DNA from 2 places in the Pedococcus sp. P2_E5 genome. Region 1 is predicted to be linked to the other one. Evidence: predicted binding sites of a transcription regulator. Region 1 holds the regulator's gene; the other holds the start of a gene.

Region 1 (10,570 bases):
CCTTCGTGCGCACCCACATCCTGAGGCCGACGTGGCACTTCGTCGCTCCGGAGGACCTGCGCTGGATCCTCGCCCTCACCTCACCGCGGGTGCTGTCGAGCATGGGAGCGCGGCACCGTCAGCTCGGCCTCGACGACACCAGGCGTCTCGGCGACGGGTTCGAGCTGCTGGCAAAACTGTTGCAGGACAAGCACTTCCTGACTCGACCCGAGCTCGGTGAGGCCTTCGTCGAGCGCGGCTCCCCCATCAAGCCCGGCGAACAGCTCGGCCACCTGCTCATCGTCGCCGAGATGCGCGGCCTGGTCTGCTCGGGGCCCATGAAGGGTGTCCACCACTCCTACGCCCTCGTCGACGAGGTCATCGCGCCGACACCCGAGCGCAGCCGCGACGAGGCCGTGGTCGAGCTGGTCCGGCGGTTCTTCAGCGGCCACGGACCTGCGTCGGTCAAGGACTTCACCCGGTGGGCCACCCTGACGGTCAGCGACACCAAGGCCGCCCTCGCGCAGCTCGGGGACCACCTGGAGGAGGTGGAGATCTCCGGCATCCCGCACTGGTTCGACCCCACTCAGGTGCGCCGGCGCTCCCCTGCCGCGCCCGCGGCATACCTCTTCCCGACGTATGACGAGGCGGTCCTGACCTATCCGCAGGTGAACTTCTCCGCACTGCCCGACCACCCCTATGCCGAGCACACCGACCCGTTCTGGGCGAGCGTGGTGCTCGACGGCACCAATGTCGGGCTCTGGAAGCGGACGGTGCGACCCGATGCGGTCCAGGTCGAGGTGCACCTCGCTCCGGCCGTCTCGAAGCGAGGGCGCACGCAGGTGAGGGTCGCGGCCCAGCGGCTGGCTGGGTTCCTCGGGCGCGACCTGTCCCTGGTCGAGAACGAGGGCACCCCGCACCTGTGGGGCGGCGAGCTGGGCCACCCCGCACGCCGGCCGAAGCGGGCCGACCGCTGAGCGCCACCCTCCCCCGCGCCGGTGCCCCCGCGCCGGTTCCCCCGCGCCGGGCTGCGTCTGCGTCTAGGAGACGAAGCCCCGGAAGGTGTCGGTGATGCAGCCCTCTGAGCCGGCATCCCGCGTGCAGGTGCGGGAGTCGCCCGCCAGCTTGCCGCCGCCGGAGCTCACACCCGCCAGCGTGGAGTCGATGACCCACCAGTCCCCGAAGGTCCTGAAGCCGCCGCCGGCTGGGAGCACGTTCTCGTTCTGGAACGCGGGGATGGAGATGAAGGCGGTGTAGCCGATGGTCACCGTCGCAGTGCCGCAGGTGAGCTCCTTGACCCCGCTGAAGACGAGCTGGTTGTGGGTCCGCAGGTCGCCGAAGTTCTCGAGGTCCCTGACCTCGGTGCAGGACGAGAGAGGGCCGGTGGCGGCGGTGATGTCGCTGGGCCCGTCCACGAACTGGGTGTCGACGGTGAACGACGTGGGTGTTCCCGCCGCGGCGGTGGCCGGGAGGACCGAGAAGGCCGCTGCCCCGGCAGCTGCGGCCACAGCGGCCGCCATCCGTGTAGTGGTGTGCATGCCGACCACCGTCTTACACGCGACAGCCGCCCCGCATCGGGGTTAGCGCGTAGAGCCAACGGTCACCGCATAGCGCAAAACGCGTAGGCCACGCGGCCGTCGGGGCTTCAGCCGACGGCGGGGATGAGGAGCGTCTGACCGGCGTGGACGTTGCTGTCGGTGAGGTCGTTGGCGACCTGGATGTGGACGACCGCCTCGGCCATCGACAGCTGCGGGAGCTGCTCGACCGCGATCTGCGACAGCGTCTGACCGGACTGCACCGTGGTGGAGTGGTCGATCACGGTGGCGGACGCGCCGCCGGAGAACACGGCGATCGCCAGGGCCACGGCTGCGATGACCACGGTGAGCGTGATCGCCAGCCGAGCGGCGCGGGTCAGGCGCAACGGGGCGGCCGGAGCCACCACGACCTCTGCGCCGGTGGGCACCGAGACCAGGCGGGGGCGAGCCGGGCGAACGGGGACCCGCACCGGTGCGGGGGCGACGTCCCAAGCGACTGCTGCACTCATCAGGTCCTCCATCGTGGCGTGCGCTGTTGTTGCTGTTGGTGTTGCTGTGGCGTTCTGTGCGGCGCTCCTCGAACGGATGTGCGAAGAACTGCTTGACTGATTTCTAGCACGCATGTTCGAATCAATCAAGACACGCGTCGAACACATGTTTGGCACAGGCGTTCGAAGGCCATACGCTGTGTTCATGCCGCAAGCACATCAGAGGGCACTGACAACGCCTCGGAGAGCACCCGGCATACGGCACCTGACCTGCACCTGCACCCGAAACTGCTCAAGTGAGGAAGCGGCATGAGCGACGACAACGTCAAGGAACTGCCCGACCGCGATCGCGGCGACGGGCTCACCGTCCGGCAGCGACGGGTGCTCGAGGTGATCCGCAACTCGGTCGACCGGCGCGGGTACCCGCCGAGCCTGCGCGAGATCGGCGAGGCCGTGGGGCTCACCTCCCCCAGCTCGGTCGCCCACCAGCTGTCCACCCTCGAGCGCAAGGGCTTCCTGCGCCGCGACCCCAACCGGCCGCGCGCGATCGAGGTCGTCTCGCCCGACTCCCCCGCCGACATGCGCGGCTACCGCGGCGGCGCCTCGGCCGAGGACGAGACCGCGACCTACGACGAGACCGGGTCGGGCGACCAGCGCCCTGCCGCGACCTACGTGCCCGTGCTAGGGCGCATCGCCGCCGGCGTGCCGATCCTGGCCGAGGAGACCGTGGAGGACGTCTTCCCGCTCCCCCGCCAGATCGTCGGCGAGGGGCAGCTCTTCCTCCTCCAGGTCGTCGGTGACTCGATGATCGAGGCCGCGATCTGCGACGGCGACTGGGTCGTCGTGCGCCAGCAGCCCACGGCCGACAACGGCGACATCGTCGCGGCGATGCTCGACAACGAGGCCACCGTCAAGACCTTCAAGCGCAAGGACGGCAAGGTGTGGCTGATGCCGCACAACGCCGCCTTCGACCCCATCGACGGAGACCACGCCACGATTCTCGGCAAGGTCACGGCGGTGCTTCGCCGGATCTGAGCTCGACCCTCAGTCCCGGCGACGTGTGCCGCGGAGCGCCTCGCGCGCTCCGCGGCACACGTGTGTCCGGACCGCTGTGGGCTCAGCGCGGCTCGCGCCTCGTCCGTTCGGCTGATGGCCCATCACCCGAACGGACTCAAGAAGGCCCCCCAGGCTTGCCTGCTCTGCGCCCCGTAACAGGCGACTCTTCCAACCGTTCTCTACACATGGAGGCCCATCCCGACCCCGATCTCACCGACCAGGTGCTCGGATCCGAGATCGAACTGCTCGCGGACCTGATCGACGCCGCGAGCCACGCCTGTTCGCAGCTGAACCTGGACCAGATCGACGCGGTGCTCGGGGTCTGCCGGGCGACGGGTCAGTCCCCCAGTCAGTCACCCAGGCAGTAACCAGTCAGTCACCCAGCGCGTCGAGGTAGTGCGTGATCCTCGTGGCGAAGCGTTCGCCGCCGTCACCGTCGGCCCACAGCTCCCAGAGCTCGTTGTCGTCGGACTGCAGGGCCCGGTGCAGCGCCCGGGTGGCGAGCTCCTCGAGCTGTTCGTCCACCTCGATGGGTTCCTCGTCGACCCACCAGGGCACATTGCGTTCTCCCACGACGGATTCGAAGTCGTCACACGCAGCCACGAGCACCGCGGCCGCCACTGCCTGCGACATGGTGGGCGCCTCGATGTACCCCCGCGCACGAACCACCTGGTCGAGGGCCGACTCGACCCTCTTGCGTCGTACCTCGTGCTCGGACTCCTCGAGCTCGTCGAGCAGGTCGAGCGCGTCGTCGTTCTCGAACGGCCCGGCTCCGGTGGCGCCCATCTCCCAACCTCCACAGCGTGCGAAAGATGCTCCTTCGAGGGTGCCAAGAGACGGGGCGACGCGCCAGCCCTACTTTTGCGGAGTCATCCGTTGGTACCAGGCAGTGTCGACATAACGACCGAACTTGTGCCCGACCTCGCGCAGCACGCCCACCCGCTCGAAACCGCACGCCACGTGCAGCGCGACGCTCGCGTCGTTGGGCAGGGCGATCACCGCCACCTGGGTGTGCACATCAGGTGCGGCGTCCAGCCGCGCCAGCAGCGCGGCATACAGGGTCCGGCCGAGGCCGCGACCGCGGGCGCCCTCCGCGAGGTAGACCGACACCTCCTTGGTGCCGTCGTAGGCCGGCCGCGGGCGGAAGGCGCCGGAGAACGCGTACCCGAGCAGCTGCTCGTCCGCACAGGCGACGAGGACGACATTGCCGACGTTGCCCGCGCCGGCGGCCGCCAGCTTCTCCCCGAGGTATGCCGCGCCGCGGGGTTCGGTGTCGAAGGTCGCCACCGAGGTGCGGACCTGGTCGTCGTAGATGGCGGCCATGGCGGGAAGGTCTGCCTGCGTCGCGTCGCGGACGACGATTGCGCGGCCGCTGTCCGGGGCAATGCTGCTCATATCGGCGATGCTAGGGGGATGAACCACGAGCACGGTCACAGCCACGGCGCTCCCGGCTCGGCCGGCGACGCGAAGCTGCCCGACCCCGACCGCGGTGGGCACACCGATCGCCAGGCCCTGTGGGACGAGCGGTATGCCGCCCAGGCGCACGTCTGGAGCGCGACGCCCAACGCCGAGGTGGAACGGATCGTGGGTGGCTGGCCACCCGGCCGCGCCCTCGACCTCGGCGCCGGCGAGGGCCGTCACGCCGTGTGGCTTGCCGCGAAGGGCTGGCGGGTCACGGCGGTCGACTTCTCTGCCGTGGGTCTGGCCAAGGGCGAGAAGGAGGCTTCCAGCCGCGGGATCCGGGTGGACTGGGTGGTGGCGGACGCCCGCTCCTGGCACCCGGCGCCCCAGGTGCACTACGACCTCGTCCTCGTGTCATACCTGCACCTGCCCTCGGACGTGGTGTCCCGCACCCGGACCTGGTTGGCGCCGGGCGGTGCGCTGGTGGTCGTCGGGCACGGGCTGCGCAACCTGACCGAAGGGGTCGGCGGCCCGTCCGACCCGGCGCTGCTGCACACCCCCGAGCAGCTGCGCGCCGCGGCCGGGGACCTGCAGATCGAGCGGTGCGAGGAGTACGTGCGCCCGACGGACGACGGTGACGCGATCGACGTCGTGCTGGTGGCCAGGCGGCCGACCGGCTGAAGCCCCACTTCTCGCGCCCACCCCGCACTTCTGGCCACCCATGCTGGGTGTCTTGCGTCGTCAGCGCGTCGGATGCGCCACCAGTGGCCAGAAGTCGGGCCGGCGGAAGGCCGAGGGTGGGCGGTGGTCAGGCGGCCAGGCGGCTGAGCAGTTCCTCGAGGGTCGGGGCGAGCGGCGCGTCGACCTGCACGCTGGCCTCGCCATCGCCGCGGGTCGGTCCGCGGGTGATGATCGCGACCGGGATGCCGAGCGCGGCGGCGCGGCGAACGAAGCGGTAGCCGCTCATGACCTTCAGGCTCGAGCCCAGGACCACCAGCGCGCTGGCCTCCTCAGTGAGGCGAAAACACTTCTCCACCAACGGTTTCGGCACGGACTCACCGAAGAACACGACGTCCGGCTTGAGTGTGTCGTGGCCGCAGACGAGACACAGCGGAGTGCGGAAGGCGGCGACGTCGAGGTCGTTCAGCACGATGTCACCGTCCGGACGGATCTCGTCGCTGGTCACCGTGTAGGTGGGGTTGCTCTCGCGCATGCGGTCGTCGAGATCCCAGCGGGAGGTGCGGTCGCCACAGGTCAGGCAGACGACCCGCGCCAGCGACCCGTGCAGCTCCTCGACGTCGGTCGCCCCCGCGCGCTGGTGCAGACCGTCGACGTTCTGGGTGATGACCGGGCCGACCAGCCCGCGACCCTGGAGCCTCGCCACGGCCTCGTGGCCGGAGTTGGGCTGGGCCCGGTTGAACCGCTGCCACCCCACGTAGCTGCGCGCCCAGTAGCGCTGCCTCGCCTCGGAGGAACCCAGGAACTCGGCGTACTGCATGGGCGTCACGCGACGGGAGCCGTCAGGACCTCGGTAGTCGGGGATGCCCGAGTCGGTGGAGATGCCGGCGCCGGTCAGGATGAGCACGTTTCCGCGCTCCAGCAGGCCCGCGATCACGGCGAGCTGGTCGGTCGCGGGGGCGGTCTGCGTCACGCGGCAAGGGTACGTCGGGTCAGGACCTGCCGAGGAGTCGGCGCTTCGCCGAGTCGACCAGGGCCACACTCACCACCCGCGGATCGGCCACCTCGTCGTGCGGTGGCACGGCCGGGCTGTCGCGGGTGACGAGCTCTGGGGAGTGCGCCCGGACCTGGGCGTCGGCCACGAGGTAGCCGTGGCGTTCGAGGATCTGCTGCTCCTCGCGGCTGAAGGCATCGAGGTCGGTGCGGATGGCGTTGACCAGCTCGGTGGCCTCGCGGGGGTAGGAGCCGTCGACGACCGTGTCGAGCGCCCACGACGTGCCGCGGAGGACGCCTCGCGCATAGCTGGCCTGGAGCCACCGACTGCGGACCGACTGACCGCCGTTGGTGGCGATGCCGAGGATGCGCAGCGTGCGGCCGAGGACCGTGCGCTCGGTGCGCGCACGAAAGACGCCACCGCCATCACTGACCAGGACCGTGGCGTGCCGTTTCCAGACCGGCTCGAGCCCGAGGTTGTCGTAGACCCCGCCATCGGTCAGCCGGATGCGCCGCATGATCGAGGCGCGCTCCTCCTCCGACTCGAGGCCCCGGTGTCCCCCGGTGAGGTGCATCGCCACCCCGTCCAGCACCATCGGCGCGAAGAACGGCGGGAATGCGCAGGAGGCCGCCACGATGTCGGCGATCCGCAGCCCTGCCGGCGGCGCGGCATACCCCAGGCGGTAGTCCCCCACGCGCCCGTGGGGACGATGCGCGGTCGGGCCCTCGAAGACCCAGTCGACGCCGTAGCCGATCTCGGTTGCGCCAGTCACGACTCCCGGGCCACGAGTGTCGTTGTCGCGCAAAGGTTTCGACCACCACGGGACGGTGTCGGCGAACTCGTCGGCCAGCGCCCGGATGGCCGCGTCGGGGGCGAACCACTTCCACGGCCTCGCCTTCGACAGCAGCGCCGGGGTGCGGACGTTGCGGGACGTGAGCCGCTGGAGAGGCGCGGCCACGCACTCCTCGAACCCCTCCACGACGCCGCCCGCCGCCGGGAACTCTAGCTCCGGGTCGGCGAGCAGGTTGGCCACGATCGAGCCGCCGGAGACCCCACTGACGGTGGAGAGCTGCGACAACACCCCGAGCTCGTTGAGCCGGCGAACCGCCCCGAGGTGGAACAAGGCCGCGCGGTAACCACCTCCCGACAGGCACAGCGCCACACCGCTCCGGTGCGGCGACGGGGACTCCTGTGGGTATGCCGCGTCGCTGGCTCCCGGCGCGTCACCCTCGGTGGCGGCGCGCTCCGTGGCGTGGGTCGTGCTCGTCGGATCGGGCTTCATCGTGGACCCGATGAAAGCAGAGGCCGGCGACACCCGCTCGTCAGGGACCGGGTCGCAACCCATCACGCGGGCGTCAACAACTAACGATCTGGATAACGAACGGTTATGCTTCATGCATGATCGACGCCGCAGGTCTCCGTGTCATGAAGGCCATCGCCGACGAGGGCAGCTTCACCGGGGCTGCGCTGTCCCTCGGCTACTCCCAACCCGCGATCTCGCAGATGGTGCGCCGCCTCGAGCAGCGCACCGGCACCGTGCTGGTCGAGCGGGTCGGCCGCAACGTGCGCCTCACCGAGGCCGGCCAGGTGCTCGCGCGCCACGCCGTCGGCGTGCTGTCCGCCCTCGATGCCGCCGAGGAGGAGGTCGCCGCCATCGCGGGTCTGCGCGCCGGACGCGTCCGCCTGATGGCATTCCCCTCCAGCTCGGCCACCCTCGTCCCGCGTGCGCTCGCCCTCGTGAAGAAGCGCATCCCCGACGTCCAGGTCACCTTCACCGAGGCCGAACCACCCGAGTCGCTCGCTGCGCTCAAGGCCGGCGAGTGCGACCTCGCGGTCGCCTTCGCCTACGAGGGCACCGACCTGGGCCGCGGCGAGGAGGACATGGACCTGTTCGTCACCCACAAGCTCCTGGACGACGAGGTTCGCCTCGCCCTCCCCCGCGAACACCCGCTCGCGACGCTCGACATGGTGGACCTGTCGGCCCTGGCGCAGGAGAACTGGATCGCCGGGTGCCCGCGCTGCCGAGGCCACCTCCTGCAGATGTGCGCGACGGCCGGGTTCTCCCCCCACGTCGGGTTCGAGACCGAGGACTACGTGGCCGTGCTCGGGCTGGTCGCCGAAGGTCTGGGCGTGGCGCTCATCCCCGACCTCATCCTGCGCACCGCCCACCACCACGACGTGGTCACCTTGCCGATCAACCCGGCCTCGCGGCGGTCCATCAGCGTGGTCACCACGGCGGACCTGCAGCGGGTCCCGGCGGTCCAGGCCACCATCGACGCCCTCGTCGAAGCCGCGAAGGCCAAGCCCCGCGTCCTCGCCAGCACCTGACCGGCCCAGCGACACCGACCCACCCACCCACCGACTCTGCCGGGAGCGCTCATCGTCGGCGCCAGGTGACGGCCACGTCGTCGCCCCGGGCGACGACCGCGACGTCGCCGCGCTGGTCGGTGCGGAAGACGGCATACCCGTTGCTGCGCAACACCTCCAGTGCCTTGGGTGACGGGTGGCCGTAGTCGTTGTCCTTGCCCACACTGATCACAGCCAGGGGCGCGCGGACCGACTCAAGGAGGCCCTCGTCGAGGTTTCCGGAGCCGTGGTGGGCCACCTTCACGACGTCGAAGCGTGACGCCTGGGCCGACCTGGACGAGCTGCGCCGCAGCTCGAGGAGCACCGCGTGGGCCGCCTCGCGCTCGACGTCGCCGAGCAGCAACAGGTCGACAGGGCCGGACCGCACCGCCATCACCACGCTGGCGTTGTTGGGCACCGACCCCGACGCGATCCGTCGCGCCGGCCACCACACGTCCGCAGTGACTCCGGGCCAGGTCAGGCGGTCACCGACAGACAGGTCACGGATGGGTATGCCGCGCGCCGCGGCCCATTCCTTCACTTCCGTCCACTGGTAGGGCGGTTCGCGAACCGGACTCGCGAGGATCTCGCGCACCTCGCGGCCCGCCAACGCACCGGGGAGCCCGTCGACGTGGTCGGCGTGAAAGTGGCTCAGGACAACGGAATCCAGCACCGAGACATCCAGTCGGCGCAGGCAGCTGTTGATCGCGACGGGGTCCGGCCCGGCGTCCACCAGCACCGCGTGACCGGGTGTCGTGGCGAGGACCAGACCGTCCCCCTGCCCGACGTCACAGGCCACGAAGCGCCAGCCCGGAGGAGGCCACGTGACCGCGGAGGTCGGGGCCGCTGCCGCGAGGACGAGCAGGCACGCACTTGCGGCGACGATTGGGTGCAGCCGGGCGCGGTGGGCCCACCACCTGCCGCTGAGGAGCACGAAGCCGGTCACGACGGTGAGCAGGACCGCCCCTGGCGCACCAACCAGCCATGGCAGCGTCCCACCCGGAATGGTGGCGCAGGTGCGGGCGACCCACGCGATCCCCAGGGCGGGCACGGCCCCGACCCAGCACAGGAGCCTCGCCCCGAACAGCCAGATCGGGGCCACGGCCGCGGCGGCCACTCCCGTCACGGTCGCGGGTGCGACCAGCGGAGCGGCAAGGAGGTTGGCCAGCACCCCGACGAGTGACACCGAGCCTTGGAGCAGCACGACCACCGGTGCGCACATCGCTTGTGCCGCAACGGGAATGGCCATCGCAGGCCCCCACCCTCGGATGCGGCCCGGAAGTCGGCGCCCGATCGCCTCTCCCCAGCTGCGGGTGAACAGCAGCAGGCCCAGCGTCGCGAGCGACGAGAGGGCGAAACCGTAGGACCGGCTGAGCCAGGGGTCGACGACGAGCAGGACGACCACCGCGGCCGACAGGACGGGTATGCCGGCTGCGCGCCTCGAGCGGCTGAGCCCGATCAACCCGATGGTCCCCATCGTCGCGGCGCGCACGACGCTGGGCTCGGGGCGGGCAAGCACGACGAAGCCGGCCAGCACGAGAACCGCCACGAGCGGCCGCCAGCGACGGCGCACACCGGCCAGCGAGGCGCCTCCGAGCGCGAACGCCAGGACGATCGCGACGTTGCTTCCTGACACCGCGGACAGATGGGTCATGCCGGTCGCCAGCATGGCGTCGGTCAGGTCCTGCGGCGTCCGGCTGGTGTCCCCGATGACCAGCGCCGGCAGCAGACCGCGCGCATCAGCCGGCAAGGGGGCTGCCGCGTCACGCAGCCCAGACCGGAGGTGTTCGGCCGCCCTGGCGACCGGGCCCGGGGCGGCCAGCGAACGAGGGGTGCCGCGAGGTCGCAGGACGGCCACCACGTCGTCTCCGGGTTCGGCCCCGACCAGGGTGCCCTGGACCCGCACCCGCTCGTGCCAGCGAACGGCCTCCCAGCGCTCATCGGCCACGACGAGCACCGGCGTCGACACCCGCGCAACCCGCCCCCGTCCGGTGACCTCGTCGACGCGGAGCGTGAACCGGACGCTCGCGCCGTCCGGTCGGCGGCCACCCACGACCACGGGATCCCTGGTCACGAGACCGGACACGGTGACG
Region 2 (10,570 bases), on a different contig from region 1:
TGAATTGCCCAGGTCCAACGAGCCGTGCGCAACCTGTTGGTCCTGGCGCTCGACCCGGTCGAGGTACGACCGCGACTTCCCGACCTCGGTCTCGAGCGTGCCGATGGTGGCGGCCATGGTGTCCAGGGCCTGCACCTTGAAGGTGTCGATGGCATCCATCGTGGCGTAGATGTTCTGGAACGCCGCCTGCAGCTGGGGCAGGCCGATGGTGGCCGAGGCGGCCTGCTCCTGGATGCGCACGGAGTTGTCGCGCAGCATCTCGCTGGTGCGCTCGATCATGCCGGAGGTCGTGGTGTTGAGGGCCGAGATCTGCTCGAGCACGAGCTTCTGGTTGCTCAGGGCCTGCGCCACGATGACCGCGGTCCGCAGCGCTGACACGGTCGTCGTCGACGCCCGGTCGACGCCCTTGATCAGCTCGATGTTGTTCTTGATGACGACGTCGATGGCCAGGTAGTTCTGGATCGAGACGGCCAGCTGGGTGAGCAGGTCCTGGTGCTTCTGGCGGACGTAGAACAGCACGTCGTCGCGAAGCGCGGTCGCCTTGTCGGGGTCGGTCGCCTCGAGGTCGGCGATGCGAGCGGCGAGGTGGGCGTCGAGCCGCTCGGCGACGTAGACGTACTGGTTGAGCCGGGCCATGGAGTCCCACAGCAGCTGCTTCTCCAGGTTCAGGGCGGCGTTGTCCTTGCCCAGCTCGTCCTGGCCGTCGCGCAGGGAGTGGAGGATGCCGTCCAGATGGCTCTGCGCCGACTGGTACTTGCGGAAGTAGTCGGCGACCTTGTCGCCGAAGGGGACCATGCCGAGCAGCTTGCGGGCGCCCGTCGCCTCCTTCGGGTCGAGGTCCTCGATCGTCCGGCGCAGCTCGAGCAGGGTCGCGCCGACCGTGGAGCCCTCGGCGAGACCGCCCTCCTGGAGCGCCTTCACGGGGGCCTTGAGCAGGCGGTTCGAGGTCTCGGCAGCCTGGCGGATGTCGCCGTCGCCCATCGTTCGCACATCGGCCGACTTGGCGGCGAACCCCGGTGACCTGGGGGCCTCGGACAGCAGTGCCTCGAGGTAGGCGTCGACCTTGGCGTCCAGGGCCGGCAGGGCGGCGGCGTCGACAGCCGGCGCCATCCTGGGGGCGGCTGTGGCCTGGACCGGAGCCGGCGCAGTGGGCGCGGTCAGCGTCAGGGTCGCCCCCTGCGCAGTCGGGGGCTGGAGCGGTCCTGGCTGTGTGTCGGTCATGACGGTTCGTCTCCTCCGCAGTGCCGATGGCCCGGCTCGCTGTCCTTGTTGACGAACGGCCAATGTACGCGGTTCCCGCGGCGCTGTTCGGGGAATGGGTGCCCATGCCTCCATGGTGCTCACGCCCATTCGCGCCGTCTGTGCCGGACGTGACACAAGGACGGCCCCGTCCACCCAGCTGCCAGTGACAGGACGCTTCCGCAGGAGAACACTCGTGGTCATGGACCGACGGTGGCGCGTCGTGGCGGGGGCCGTCGCGCTGCTCGCCGCCGTGGTGGCCTGCGGGGGCGATGCGAAATCGCCGTCGACCGCCACCTCACCCATCGGCCATTCCACCGCTTCCTCCGCGCCTCCTGCCACTGCCACCGCCACTGCCACTGGACGCCCCGACCACCCCATTGGAGTCATGGCGATCGGGCACTCCGGGCTGACCGGTTTCCAGTCGGACCCCAAGAGTCCCGCGACGAACACTGCGGCGAACTCCTGGGCCACCGGATCCAACCCGGCAGTTCGCAGCGTCTATCAGCGCCTGCTCGAAGCCAGACCCGAGACGAGCATCAACGTGGTCAACTCAGCCCGGAATGCGGTCACGGCCGAGAGGCTCGTCGACCAGGCGACTGCGGGCCTCGCGCGGCTGCCCTACCCGGCCCTCGTGCTCGTGCAGATCGTGGGCACTGACCTGCGTTGCGACGGTACCGATCCAGAGCACTACCCCGAATTCCGCGCGTCCGTAAGGCAGGCCGTGCAGATGATCGTCGAGGCCTCGCCCGAGACCAGCGTCCTGCTGATCGGCGACCCCGGCCGGCCGGCAGGCTATGCGGCAGCCATCATGGCCCTGCCGAACACGCCCCCGGACGTCATCGGAACGAGGCCCTGCAAGCTCTTCTCGGCGAACCGCACCGTCAACCACGCTGAGGTCGCGCGCGTGACGGGCCTGCTCGCGGCATACGAGGCCCAGCTGGCCAAGGCGTGCCAGGGCATCCGCCAGTGCCACACCGACGGCGGCGCGGCCGCGCGGATGGCGATGCAGGTCGAGGACTACGGCGAGGACCTTCGTCATCCCTCGATCGCAGGCCATGCGAACCTCGCGGCCGCCGAATGGCCGGTGGTCGCCTCGGTCCTCCACCTGGGGTGAATCTGCGATGACTCCTTACTGGACAAGAAGATCGCGCACCGCTGGGTCCAGAACGCAACGAGCCCGGCTGAGCCTCAGCTGCTCCCCTGTCGACGTCGCCGGACGACCATGCCGACCAGACCAGCCACCGCCAGCACGAGTCCGAGCTGGACGACGTAGAAGACCAAGGCCACACCCGGGCCGGACGGGTCTCCGCGGTAGGTCAGCTTGAGGCTGATCTCCCCCAGGACCGTCAACACCACGGCCCCCACCACTACCGAGCCCAGCAGCACCAACCACTCACCGAGGCGACCCAGCAGGAACCCCCACGCGAGCGTGGCCACACCCGCGCCGATGGCCACCAGGATCCCGAGGGCATCCGAGGTGGGGTACCCGACCTGGTCCCAGACCATGCCCAGCGTCGGCGGGGCACAGAGGCACACGAGCCACGCCAACCCCCACGCCCAGAATCCTGATCGCCTCATGACGGGGACCTCCGTCGTCGGGTAGCCGCCCCACAGCGCGGTGCCGCCGGTCCGTGGGCATTGGCCCCGATCGTCCACCTCGCGCGCCGCGACGGCAACGCGAGCTCCGGGACGAGACTCCCAGCGGCCCCACGCTCCTATCCTGTGCCGCATGGAGATGGAGTTCAGCGGTGAGATCTGGTTCTGGAAGGGTCCTTCGCCGTTCCACTTCGTCACCGTGCCCGAGGAGCTCTGTGATGCGCTCGACGCGACGGCCGGGTTGGTGAGCTACGGCTGGGGGATGATCCCGGTCCAGGTCCGGATCGGCGACACCGGTTGGAAGACCTCGCTCTGGCCCAAGGACGGCCGCTACATCGTGCCGCTCAAGGACACCGTGCGCCGGGCCGAGGGGCTCGAGCTCGGCACGACCACGACGGTCCGGCTGGTCGTCGACGTCTGACGGCGCGGGCGCCGGGCCACGCGGCATACAGGCACATCCAACTCAGGTGAACGGGCAGAAACGCTGTGAATATCGGTTGAAAGCCCCCACTGGGCTGCGGGCGGGCGTACCTTCGCCCCATCCCCCGCAGCCCCACCTGCCCCAACCGTCGCCGGCCGAGGCAGACCAGTTCCTTAGGACCGGCATGACCTCACGCCCCCGCTCCGTGACCTTCCGCCGACTCACGATCGCCGCGCTGGCCAGTGCGCTCGGCGCCGCGCCCGTCCTGGCGACGACCGGCAGTGCCGACGCCGCCGTGCCGACCGCCACCACCACGTACGTCACGACCGCGGCGGACACCCGGATCGCGACGAAGCTGCAGGCCCGGGTCACGACCACGCGCTTCGGCACGTCGTTCACCGGTGCCGTCATCGACGCCGCGAGCGGCAAGGTCGTGTGGAGCAAGAACGGCGGCACCGGCTACATGCCCGCCTCCACGACCAAGTGGGTGACGGCCACTGACGCGCTGCGGGTCTTCGGCGCGTCGTACCGGTTCACGACGAGGGTCAAGCGCGGCTCGCAGGCGGACCAGGTCATCCTCATCGGCTCGGGCGACCCCGCCTTCTCGTCGGCTCAGCTCACGGCCCTCGCGAAGACCACGGCGGCCGCCATGAAGGCGCGTGGACAGCTGCGCGTCCGGCTGTATGCCGACGACACCCTCTTCGCGGCGCCCACCCTGGCGACGGGGTGGCGTTCGACGTACATCCCGGCCGACACCACGTGGCTGCGGGCCCTGGTCGTCGACGGGCGGCAGGTCTCCGACACCAGCATCGACGCGGCCAACCTGTTCGCGGCCAAGCTCAAGACCTACGGCCTCACGGTCACCCGGATCGGCCGTGGCACCGCGACGTCGACCAACCCGGTGCTGGCCACCTCGGCCGGGCAGACCGTCAGCCAGATCGTGTCGCGGATGATGCTCGAGTCCGACAACGAGCACGCCGAGGCGCTGCACCGCCTGGTCGGCATCAAGCTGGGCTACGGCAAGACGTGGACCGCGGCGAGGTCGGCGCAGACGGCCCGGCTTCGGAGCGAGGGCCTGTCCGCCAACGCGCTCTATGACGGGTCGGGACTGTCGCGCAGCGACCGCCTCACCGGGTTGCAGCTCGCACGACTCGTGACCAACGTGTTCGAACCCGCCAACGCGACCCCCTTCGCCCTCCTGCGCAGCAACGCCGGCCTGCCGGTCTCTGGTCAGACGGGCACCCTGCGGGCGTCCTGGGGACGGTTCACCGCGTCGACCTCGAAGTGCGCCGTCGGCAAGGTCCACGCCAAGACCGGCACCCTGAGCGACGCGGTCGCGCTGAGCGGCTGGACCGTCGGCACGGACGGGCGAGTCAAGGCCTTTGCCTTCGTCGTCAACGGAAAGCCCACGTCGACGACGGTCCTGCGCCAGAACATCGACATGCTCGCGGCGACCGTCACCGGCTGCTACTGAGCGGTTGGACCCGGCTGCTGCGGGCCGACTGGTCAGGCCTGACTGGTCAAGCCTGGCTGGTCCCGCCGGGCTCCCGCTGCTCGCGAGCCCGACGGGCCGCGGCGACCTTGGCGGCCCGCTTGCGCTCGAGCCGGCGGTGCGGGTCCTCGGCCTCGCCCAGCTGCGCCGGCCCGTACAGGTGCATGCCGAGCACCTTGACGCGGTAGGCGATCCGATAGCCCAGCGACAGTCCCTCGCGGTCAGCCTTGCGACTCATTGCTCACTCCCCATTGCCTCGGTGCACCTGCCCCGTACGGGCTCGGCCTGGTCTCGGACATTTGTTAGTGCCCTAACTACCTGTGCACTAACGATAGCCCCCGATCCCCTAGACTCGAAATCGTGACCACCCGCGCAGCCCCCTCGACCACCACACCGGTCGACCTGCTCAAGCTCGACCGGCAGGTCTGCTTCGCCCTGGCGGTCGCGTCGCGCAACGTGATCGCGCTCTACCGGCCACTGCTCGAGCCCATGGGCCTGACCCATCCGCAGTACCTCGTCATGCTGGCCCTCTGGGAGGACTCACCGCTGCGCGTCAGCGACCTCGCGCACCGCCTCAGCCTGGAGCCGGCGACGCTCTCGCCACTGCTCAAACGCCTCGAAGCCAGCGGCATGGTCAGCCGCGACCGCGACCCCCTCGACGACCGCGCCCTGGCGGTCTCCCTCACCAGGAAGGGCGCGGCCGCCCGCAAGCGGGCCGAACGCATCCCGCCGGCGATCATCGACCGCCTCGGCATGAGCCTCACCGCCCGATCAGGATGACCGCGAAGATCGGCACGTTCATGAGTCCCCTTGTGCCCGGATGACTCGATCGTCCGGCACGCTGGGTCTGGGTCGATGGCCCACAGATTTCCAGCCATTCCTGTGTTGACACTCGAACATCTGTTCGAATACAGTCAGGTATGGCCATCGCACCGCTCCATCCTTCGCCACCGTTGCCGGTGGCCGATGGGGTGCGTCAGGTGCACTCGGTCCTCGACCAGTGCGAGGGCGTCGAGGAGCTGTCAGGGCAGGAGGCGTCTGGCCTGATCGACGAGGTCGCGAGGGCCGTGACCCGGTTGGAGGCCATGAAGCTGTCCCTCGTGGCAGTCGTGGACAAGGCAGACGTGGCCGCGGACGCGGGGATGACGGGCACGGCCGCCTGGCTGGCGGCGCGGTCTCGCCGCGACGGCGCGTCGGCCGCCAAGGACGTGCGGCTGGCGACCGCCCTCGACGAGGGGCTACCGGCGACCAGAGAGGCCCTGAGCGAGGGGGCCCTGTCGACCGAGCACGCGCACGTGATCGCCCGCACCACTGAGCAGTTGCCGGCGGGACTGGACGTCACCGAACGGGCCGCGATCGAGCAGTCCCTCGTCGCCGTGGCGAAACGCGTCGACCCGGCCGCGCTGCGCAAGAGGGCCCGCAGGGCTCTCGAGGCAGCGAAGCGGGAACAGGCCGAGGTCGACGCCCACGAGGACGAGCTCCTGCGCGCCGAGGAGGACCGTGCGCTGGCCGCGACCAGGCTGACGATGCACGACAACCAGGACGGCACCGTGACGGGGCACTTCACGGTGCCGACCCTGGCCGGCCAGATCCTGAAGAAGGTGGTCCAGCAGATCGCCTCACCGCGCCGGTTCGCCCAGCGAGCCGCGAAGGACGCGAAGGCCCAGGCGGCTTCGGGGGGCACCGAGCTGACCGCCGCCGAGACCGCCGAGGCGACGTGGGCTGCGTTCCGGGCCGAGGAGCTGGACTGGTCGCAGAAGTACGGCCGAGCGTTCGTCGAGCTGCTGGAGCACCTGCCCACCGACCACCTGTCCGGCAAGGTCAACGCGACCATCCTGGTCACCCTCGACCACGACAAGCTCAAGGCCGCGGTGGGAGCAGCCCACCTCGATACCGGCCACGACGTCTCCGCGTCCGAGGCGCGGCGACTGGCCTGCGGGGCGGGGATCGTCCCGGCGGTCCTCGACGGCGAGTCCCAGGTCCTCGACCTCGGCCGGTCCCAGCGCTACTTCACGGAGGCGCAACGCGTCGCGCTCGCGCTGACCTACGACACCTGCGCCGCTGACCACTGCGATCGGCCCTACGCCTGGACCGAACACCACCATGAGGATCCGTGGGCGACGGGCGGACGGACCGATCTCGACCTGGCAGTCCCCCTCTGCGGCTACCACCACAAACGGATCCACGACCCCGGCTACCACCACCGCGTCTTCCGTGAGGGCACCGGTCGCAAACGGGTCACCTTCGTGAAGCGGACATAGACGACCCTGCACTTGCTGAGGGGTGCCCCGGTCGAAAGACTCAGCCATGACCGATGACCAGTGGTTCCGCGAAGCCGTCGTGTACCAGATCTATCCCCGCAGCTTCCAGGACTCCAACGGTGACGGCATCGGTGACGTCCCAGGGATCATCAGTCGGCTCGACTACCTCGAACAGCTCGGCGTCGACGTCGTGTGGCTGTCGCCGATCTACACGAGCCCTCAGGACGACAACGGCTACGACATCGCCGACTACCAGGATATCGACCCGACGTTTGGGACCCTCGCGGACGTGGACTCGCTGATCGAGCAGGCGCACTCGCGCGGCATACGCCTCGTCATGGACCTCGTCGTGAACCACACGTCCGACGAGCACCCGTGGTTCGTGGAATCCCGCTCCAGCAAAGACAACCCGAAGCGCGACTGGTACTGGTGGCGGCCAGGTGGTGACGGGGACGCGGCTGCGGGCGAGGTGGGCGCGGAGCCCAACAACTGGGAGTCGTTCTTCAGCGGACCCGCCTGGGAGCTCGACGAGGCGTCGGGCGAGTACTACCTGCACTTGTTCAGCCGCAAGCAGCCCGACCTCAACTGGGAGAACCCGGAGGTCCGCGAGGCGGTCTACGCGATGATGCGCTGGTGGCTCGATCGGGGCATCGACGGCTTCCGCATGGATGTCATCAACATGATCTCGAAGGTGACCTCGCTGCCCGATGGGAAGCCGCTCCCTGGCGACTCGGCGCTCGGCGACGGGACACCCCACTTCCTCAACGGTCCCCGGATCCACGAGTTCCTCCAGGAGATGCACGCGTCGGTCTTCGAGGGACGGGCCGAGAAGCTGCTCACCGTCGGCGAGATGCCCGGGGTCACGGTCGAGGACGCGATCCTCTACACCGACCCGTCCCGGCGCGAGGTGGACATGGTGTTCCAGTTCGAGCACGTCGGCCTCGACATCGGGGCCCACAAGTGGGACCGCAGCCGGGTCGACCTGCGTGACCTCAAGACCTCGCTGGGTCGGTGGCAGGAAGGCCTCGCGGAGGTCGGCTGGAACTCGCTCTACTGGAACAACCACGACCAGCCGCGCGCGGTGTCGCGGTTCGGCTCCGACGCGGCCGAGCACCGCGTCGCGTCGGCCAAGCTGCTCGGGACGGTGCTGCACCTGCACCGCGGGACGCCGTACGTCTACCAGGGCGAGGAACTCGGCATGACCAACGTGCCGTTCGCGACGGCCGACGACTTCCTGGACATCGAGTCGGTCAACTACTACCGGTTGGCGGCTGGAGCCGGTGGCGACGTCGAGGAGATCCTCGTCAACCTGCGACTCGGAAGCCGCGACAATGCCCGCTCCCCCATGCAGTGGGACGATGGCGCCCATGCGGGGTTCACGACCGGAAAGCCATGGGCCGCAACGAATCCCAACTACACCGAGATCAACGCAGCCGCCGCGGTGGCCGACCAGGACTCCGTCTTCCACCACTACCGGCGCCTCATCGAGCTGCGCCACTCCGAGCCGGCCATCGCGCACGGCGACTTCACGATGATCGCGCCCGACCACAAGACGCTCTACGCCTTCACCCGTTCCCACGCGGGCACGGACCTGCTGGTCCTGGCCAACTTCTCCGGCGACGACCTCGACCTGTCCGGCGCAGTCACCGATCTCGACCGATGGTCCGGGGCGGACCTGCTGCTCGGCAACCTGGGCGATCCCGCGTCGCCCACCGCCCCCCTCCGCCCGTGGGAAGCCCGCCTCCTCAAACTTTCGTAGCTCTGTGCCCGAATCGCCTTCCACTGGAACGGCGCCCGCCCTATCGTCGCCCCCAGAAAGAGGGGGCATGGTGAGCGAACGTCCGGACCAGAAGCGCATGCGACTGCGGTATGCCGGCGCGTGCCGCCTGTGCGCCGTGGAGGTCGCGCAGGGAGTGACCGCCGTGTACGAACGACAAACCCGTTCTGTGCTGTGCCTTGGGTGTGCCGATCTGGGACCGCTCGAGGAGGGCACCACAAGTCCGTCCCTGGCGAGCGATGCGAGTCCGGCGCTGGACATGATCGGCGCGGCCCGCGTGTTCGAAACTGTCGCGACGCTTCCCCCGGAAGCCGAGATCAGTTACACGCAAGGGGCGGCGGGTCTCTCGGCTCGTCGCGAGCATGACCGTCGTCATGCGAAGCGAGAAGATCGGATCCGCGCTGCCCACCCGAAGCTCGGTGGCCTGATCCTCGCACTCAGCGACGACCCGCAGTCGACCAACGCGTGGGCCCGAGGCGCAGTCGGTGAGGAACTGCTGGGTGGCCGGTTGGATGCGATGGCCGGACCCCTCGTTCGGGTGATGCACGACCGCCGGATTCCGCGCAGCAAAGCCAACCTCGACCACATCGCGGTTTGTCCCTCGGGTGTCTTCGTGATCGACGCCAAGCGGTATCGAGGACGCCCCACGCTGCGGGTCGAGGGGGGCATCCTGCGGCCGAGGGTCGCGAAGTTGATGGTGGGCCGGCGCGACTGCACCAAGCTCGTTGACGGCGTCCTCAAGCAAGTCGCGCTGGTGGCGGACGCGACGAGCGCCAAACACCCAGAGGTGCCAGTGCTGGGGATGCTCTGCTTCGTTGACGCGGACTGGCCGCTCATCGGCGGCAGCTTCAGCGTGCGCGACGTCTTCGTGGGTTGGCCGAAGAAGGCCGCTGCACGCCTGCAGGAGGATGGGTCGTTTGACGAAGGCGCGATCGCGTCGGTGGCCCGCACGATCGCGGCCGCCTTTCCGCCAGCCTGAGGCGTCCCTCGCTGGCGCGTGGCGTGGCGGCAATTCTGGGCAATCTGCCCATCCGCGTGGGTTCGTTGTGCCACGCTTCTTTGCGTGATTCGAGCAGAACTTGGGTTGGGGATCCTCGGGACGGCGTTGTGGATCTATTGCCTCTTCGACGTGATCATGACCGATGAGTCGCGCATCCGGAACCTGCCCAAGGTGACGTGGATCTTCATCGTGCTCGTGACCTCCGTGGTCGGTGCCGTCGCCTGGCTCGTGGCCGGACGACCGCAGGGACCAGCGCGGAGCTTGCCCTACAAGGGCAACACCGGTGCGGCGTACCCGGAGTACGAGCGACCGGGGCGGTTCGTCGCGACCAACCCGGATGACGACGCCGCGTTCCTGCGGCAGGTGCGGGAGCGCGCCGAGGCGCAGCTGAAGGAAGCCAAGCACCAACGGCTGGAGCGCGAGCGGCTCGAGGCGGAAGACCGCGAGCGTCGGCGCCGCAAGGCGGACGATGGAGGGGCGGGAGACAGCGAGCCCGAGCCGGTCGACCCGGCCTAGCCGTTCAGTCTCAGCGCCCGGTGGATCCGGTCGCGTCGCGCAGGGCTGCCAGCACCTTGGAGTCGATGCCGTCGGGGCTCAGTCGCATCTCGTAGTTGGCTTCGCCGGCCCAGCCGGTCAGGGCCTGCGTCACCTCGCCGTGGAAGCCCAGCAGCGCAAGCCTTCGGCCCACCTCGTCGGCGAGGGCGCCAGTCTCGTCCGACCAGGGCAGCACGACCTCGGGGCCGCCGAAGACGAGGTCGTTCAGCCGCAACAGCCTCGCCAG

What was found. Region 1 encodes LexA, which represses DNA repair genes until DNA is damaged. Its sites were predicted from a motif close to TCGAACANNTGTTCGA; they were not measured.
Positions count from the first base shown of each region.
Region 2: AC1DVZ_RS00065 (HNH endonuclease signature motif containing protein) is a predicted target of LexA. The motif match lies at 5,644-5,659, and genes of this name have one in related genera.

Region 1 covers NZ_JBFUEP010000046.1:23,187-33,756, forward strand. The annotation lists gene AC1DVZ_RS15345 (winged helix DNA-binding domain-containing protein) at 1-956, shown strand, start outside; gene AC1DVZ_RS15350 (hypothetical protein) at 1,020-1,517, opposite strand; gene AC1DVZ_RS15355 (LysM peptidoglycan-binding domain-containing protein) at 1,625-2,023, opposite strand; gene lexA (transcriptional repressor LexA) at 2,312-3,037, shown strand; gene AC1DVZ_RS15365 (hypothetical protein) at 3,244-3,426, shown strand; gene AC1DVZ_RS15370 (DUF4259 domain-containing protein) at 3,431-3,844, opposite strand; gene AC1DVZ_RS15375 (N-acetyltransferase family protein) at 3,914-4,453, opposite strand; gene AC1DVZ_RS15380 (class I SAM-dependent methyltransferase) at 4,472-5,140, shown strand; gene AC1DVZ_RS15385 (NAD-dependent protein deacetylase) at 5,268-6,110, opposite strand; gene AC1DVZ_RS15390 (patatin-like phospholipase family protein) at 6,130-7,413, opposite strand; gene AC1DVZ_RS15395 (LysR family transcriptional regulator) at 7,530-8,459, shown strand; gene AC1DVZ_RS15400 (ComEC/Rec2 family competence protein) at 8,509-10,570, opposite strand, start outside.
Region 2 covers NZ_JBFUEP010000001.1:8,422-18,991, reverse strand. The annotation lists gene AC1DVZ_RS00100 (toxic anion resistance protein) at 1-1,221, opposite strand, end outside; gene AC1DVZ_RS00095 (SGNH/GDSL hydrolase family protein) at 1,442-2,356, shown strand; gene AC1DVZ_RS00090 (hypothetical protein) at 2,431-2,820, opposite strand; gene AC1DVZ_RS00085 (DUF1905 domain-containing protein) at 2,972-3,259, shown strand; gene AC1DVZ_RS00080 (D-alanyl-D-alanine carboxypeptidase/D-alanyl-D-alanine-endopeptidase) at 3,444-4,733, shown strand; gene AC1DVZ_RS00075 (hypothetical protein) at 4,780-4,989, opposite strand; gene AC1DVZ_RS00070 (MarR family winged helix-turn-helix transcriptional regulator) at 5,112-5,531, shown strand; gene AC1DVZ_RS00065 (HNH endonuclease signature motif containing protein) at 5,672-7,012, shown strand; gene AC1DVZ_RS00060 (glycoside hydrolase family 13 protein) at 7,059-8,771, shown strand; gene AC1DVZ_RS00055 (nuclease-related domain-containing protein) at 8,839-9,768, shown strand; gene AC1DVZ_RS00050 (PLD nuclease N-terminal domain-containing protein) at 9,853-10,305, shown strand; gene AC1DVZ_RS00045 (DUF1028 domain-containing protein) at 10,316-10,570, opposite strand, start outside.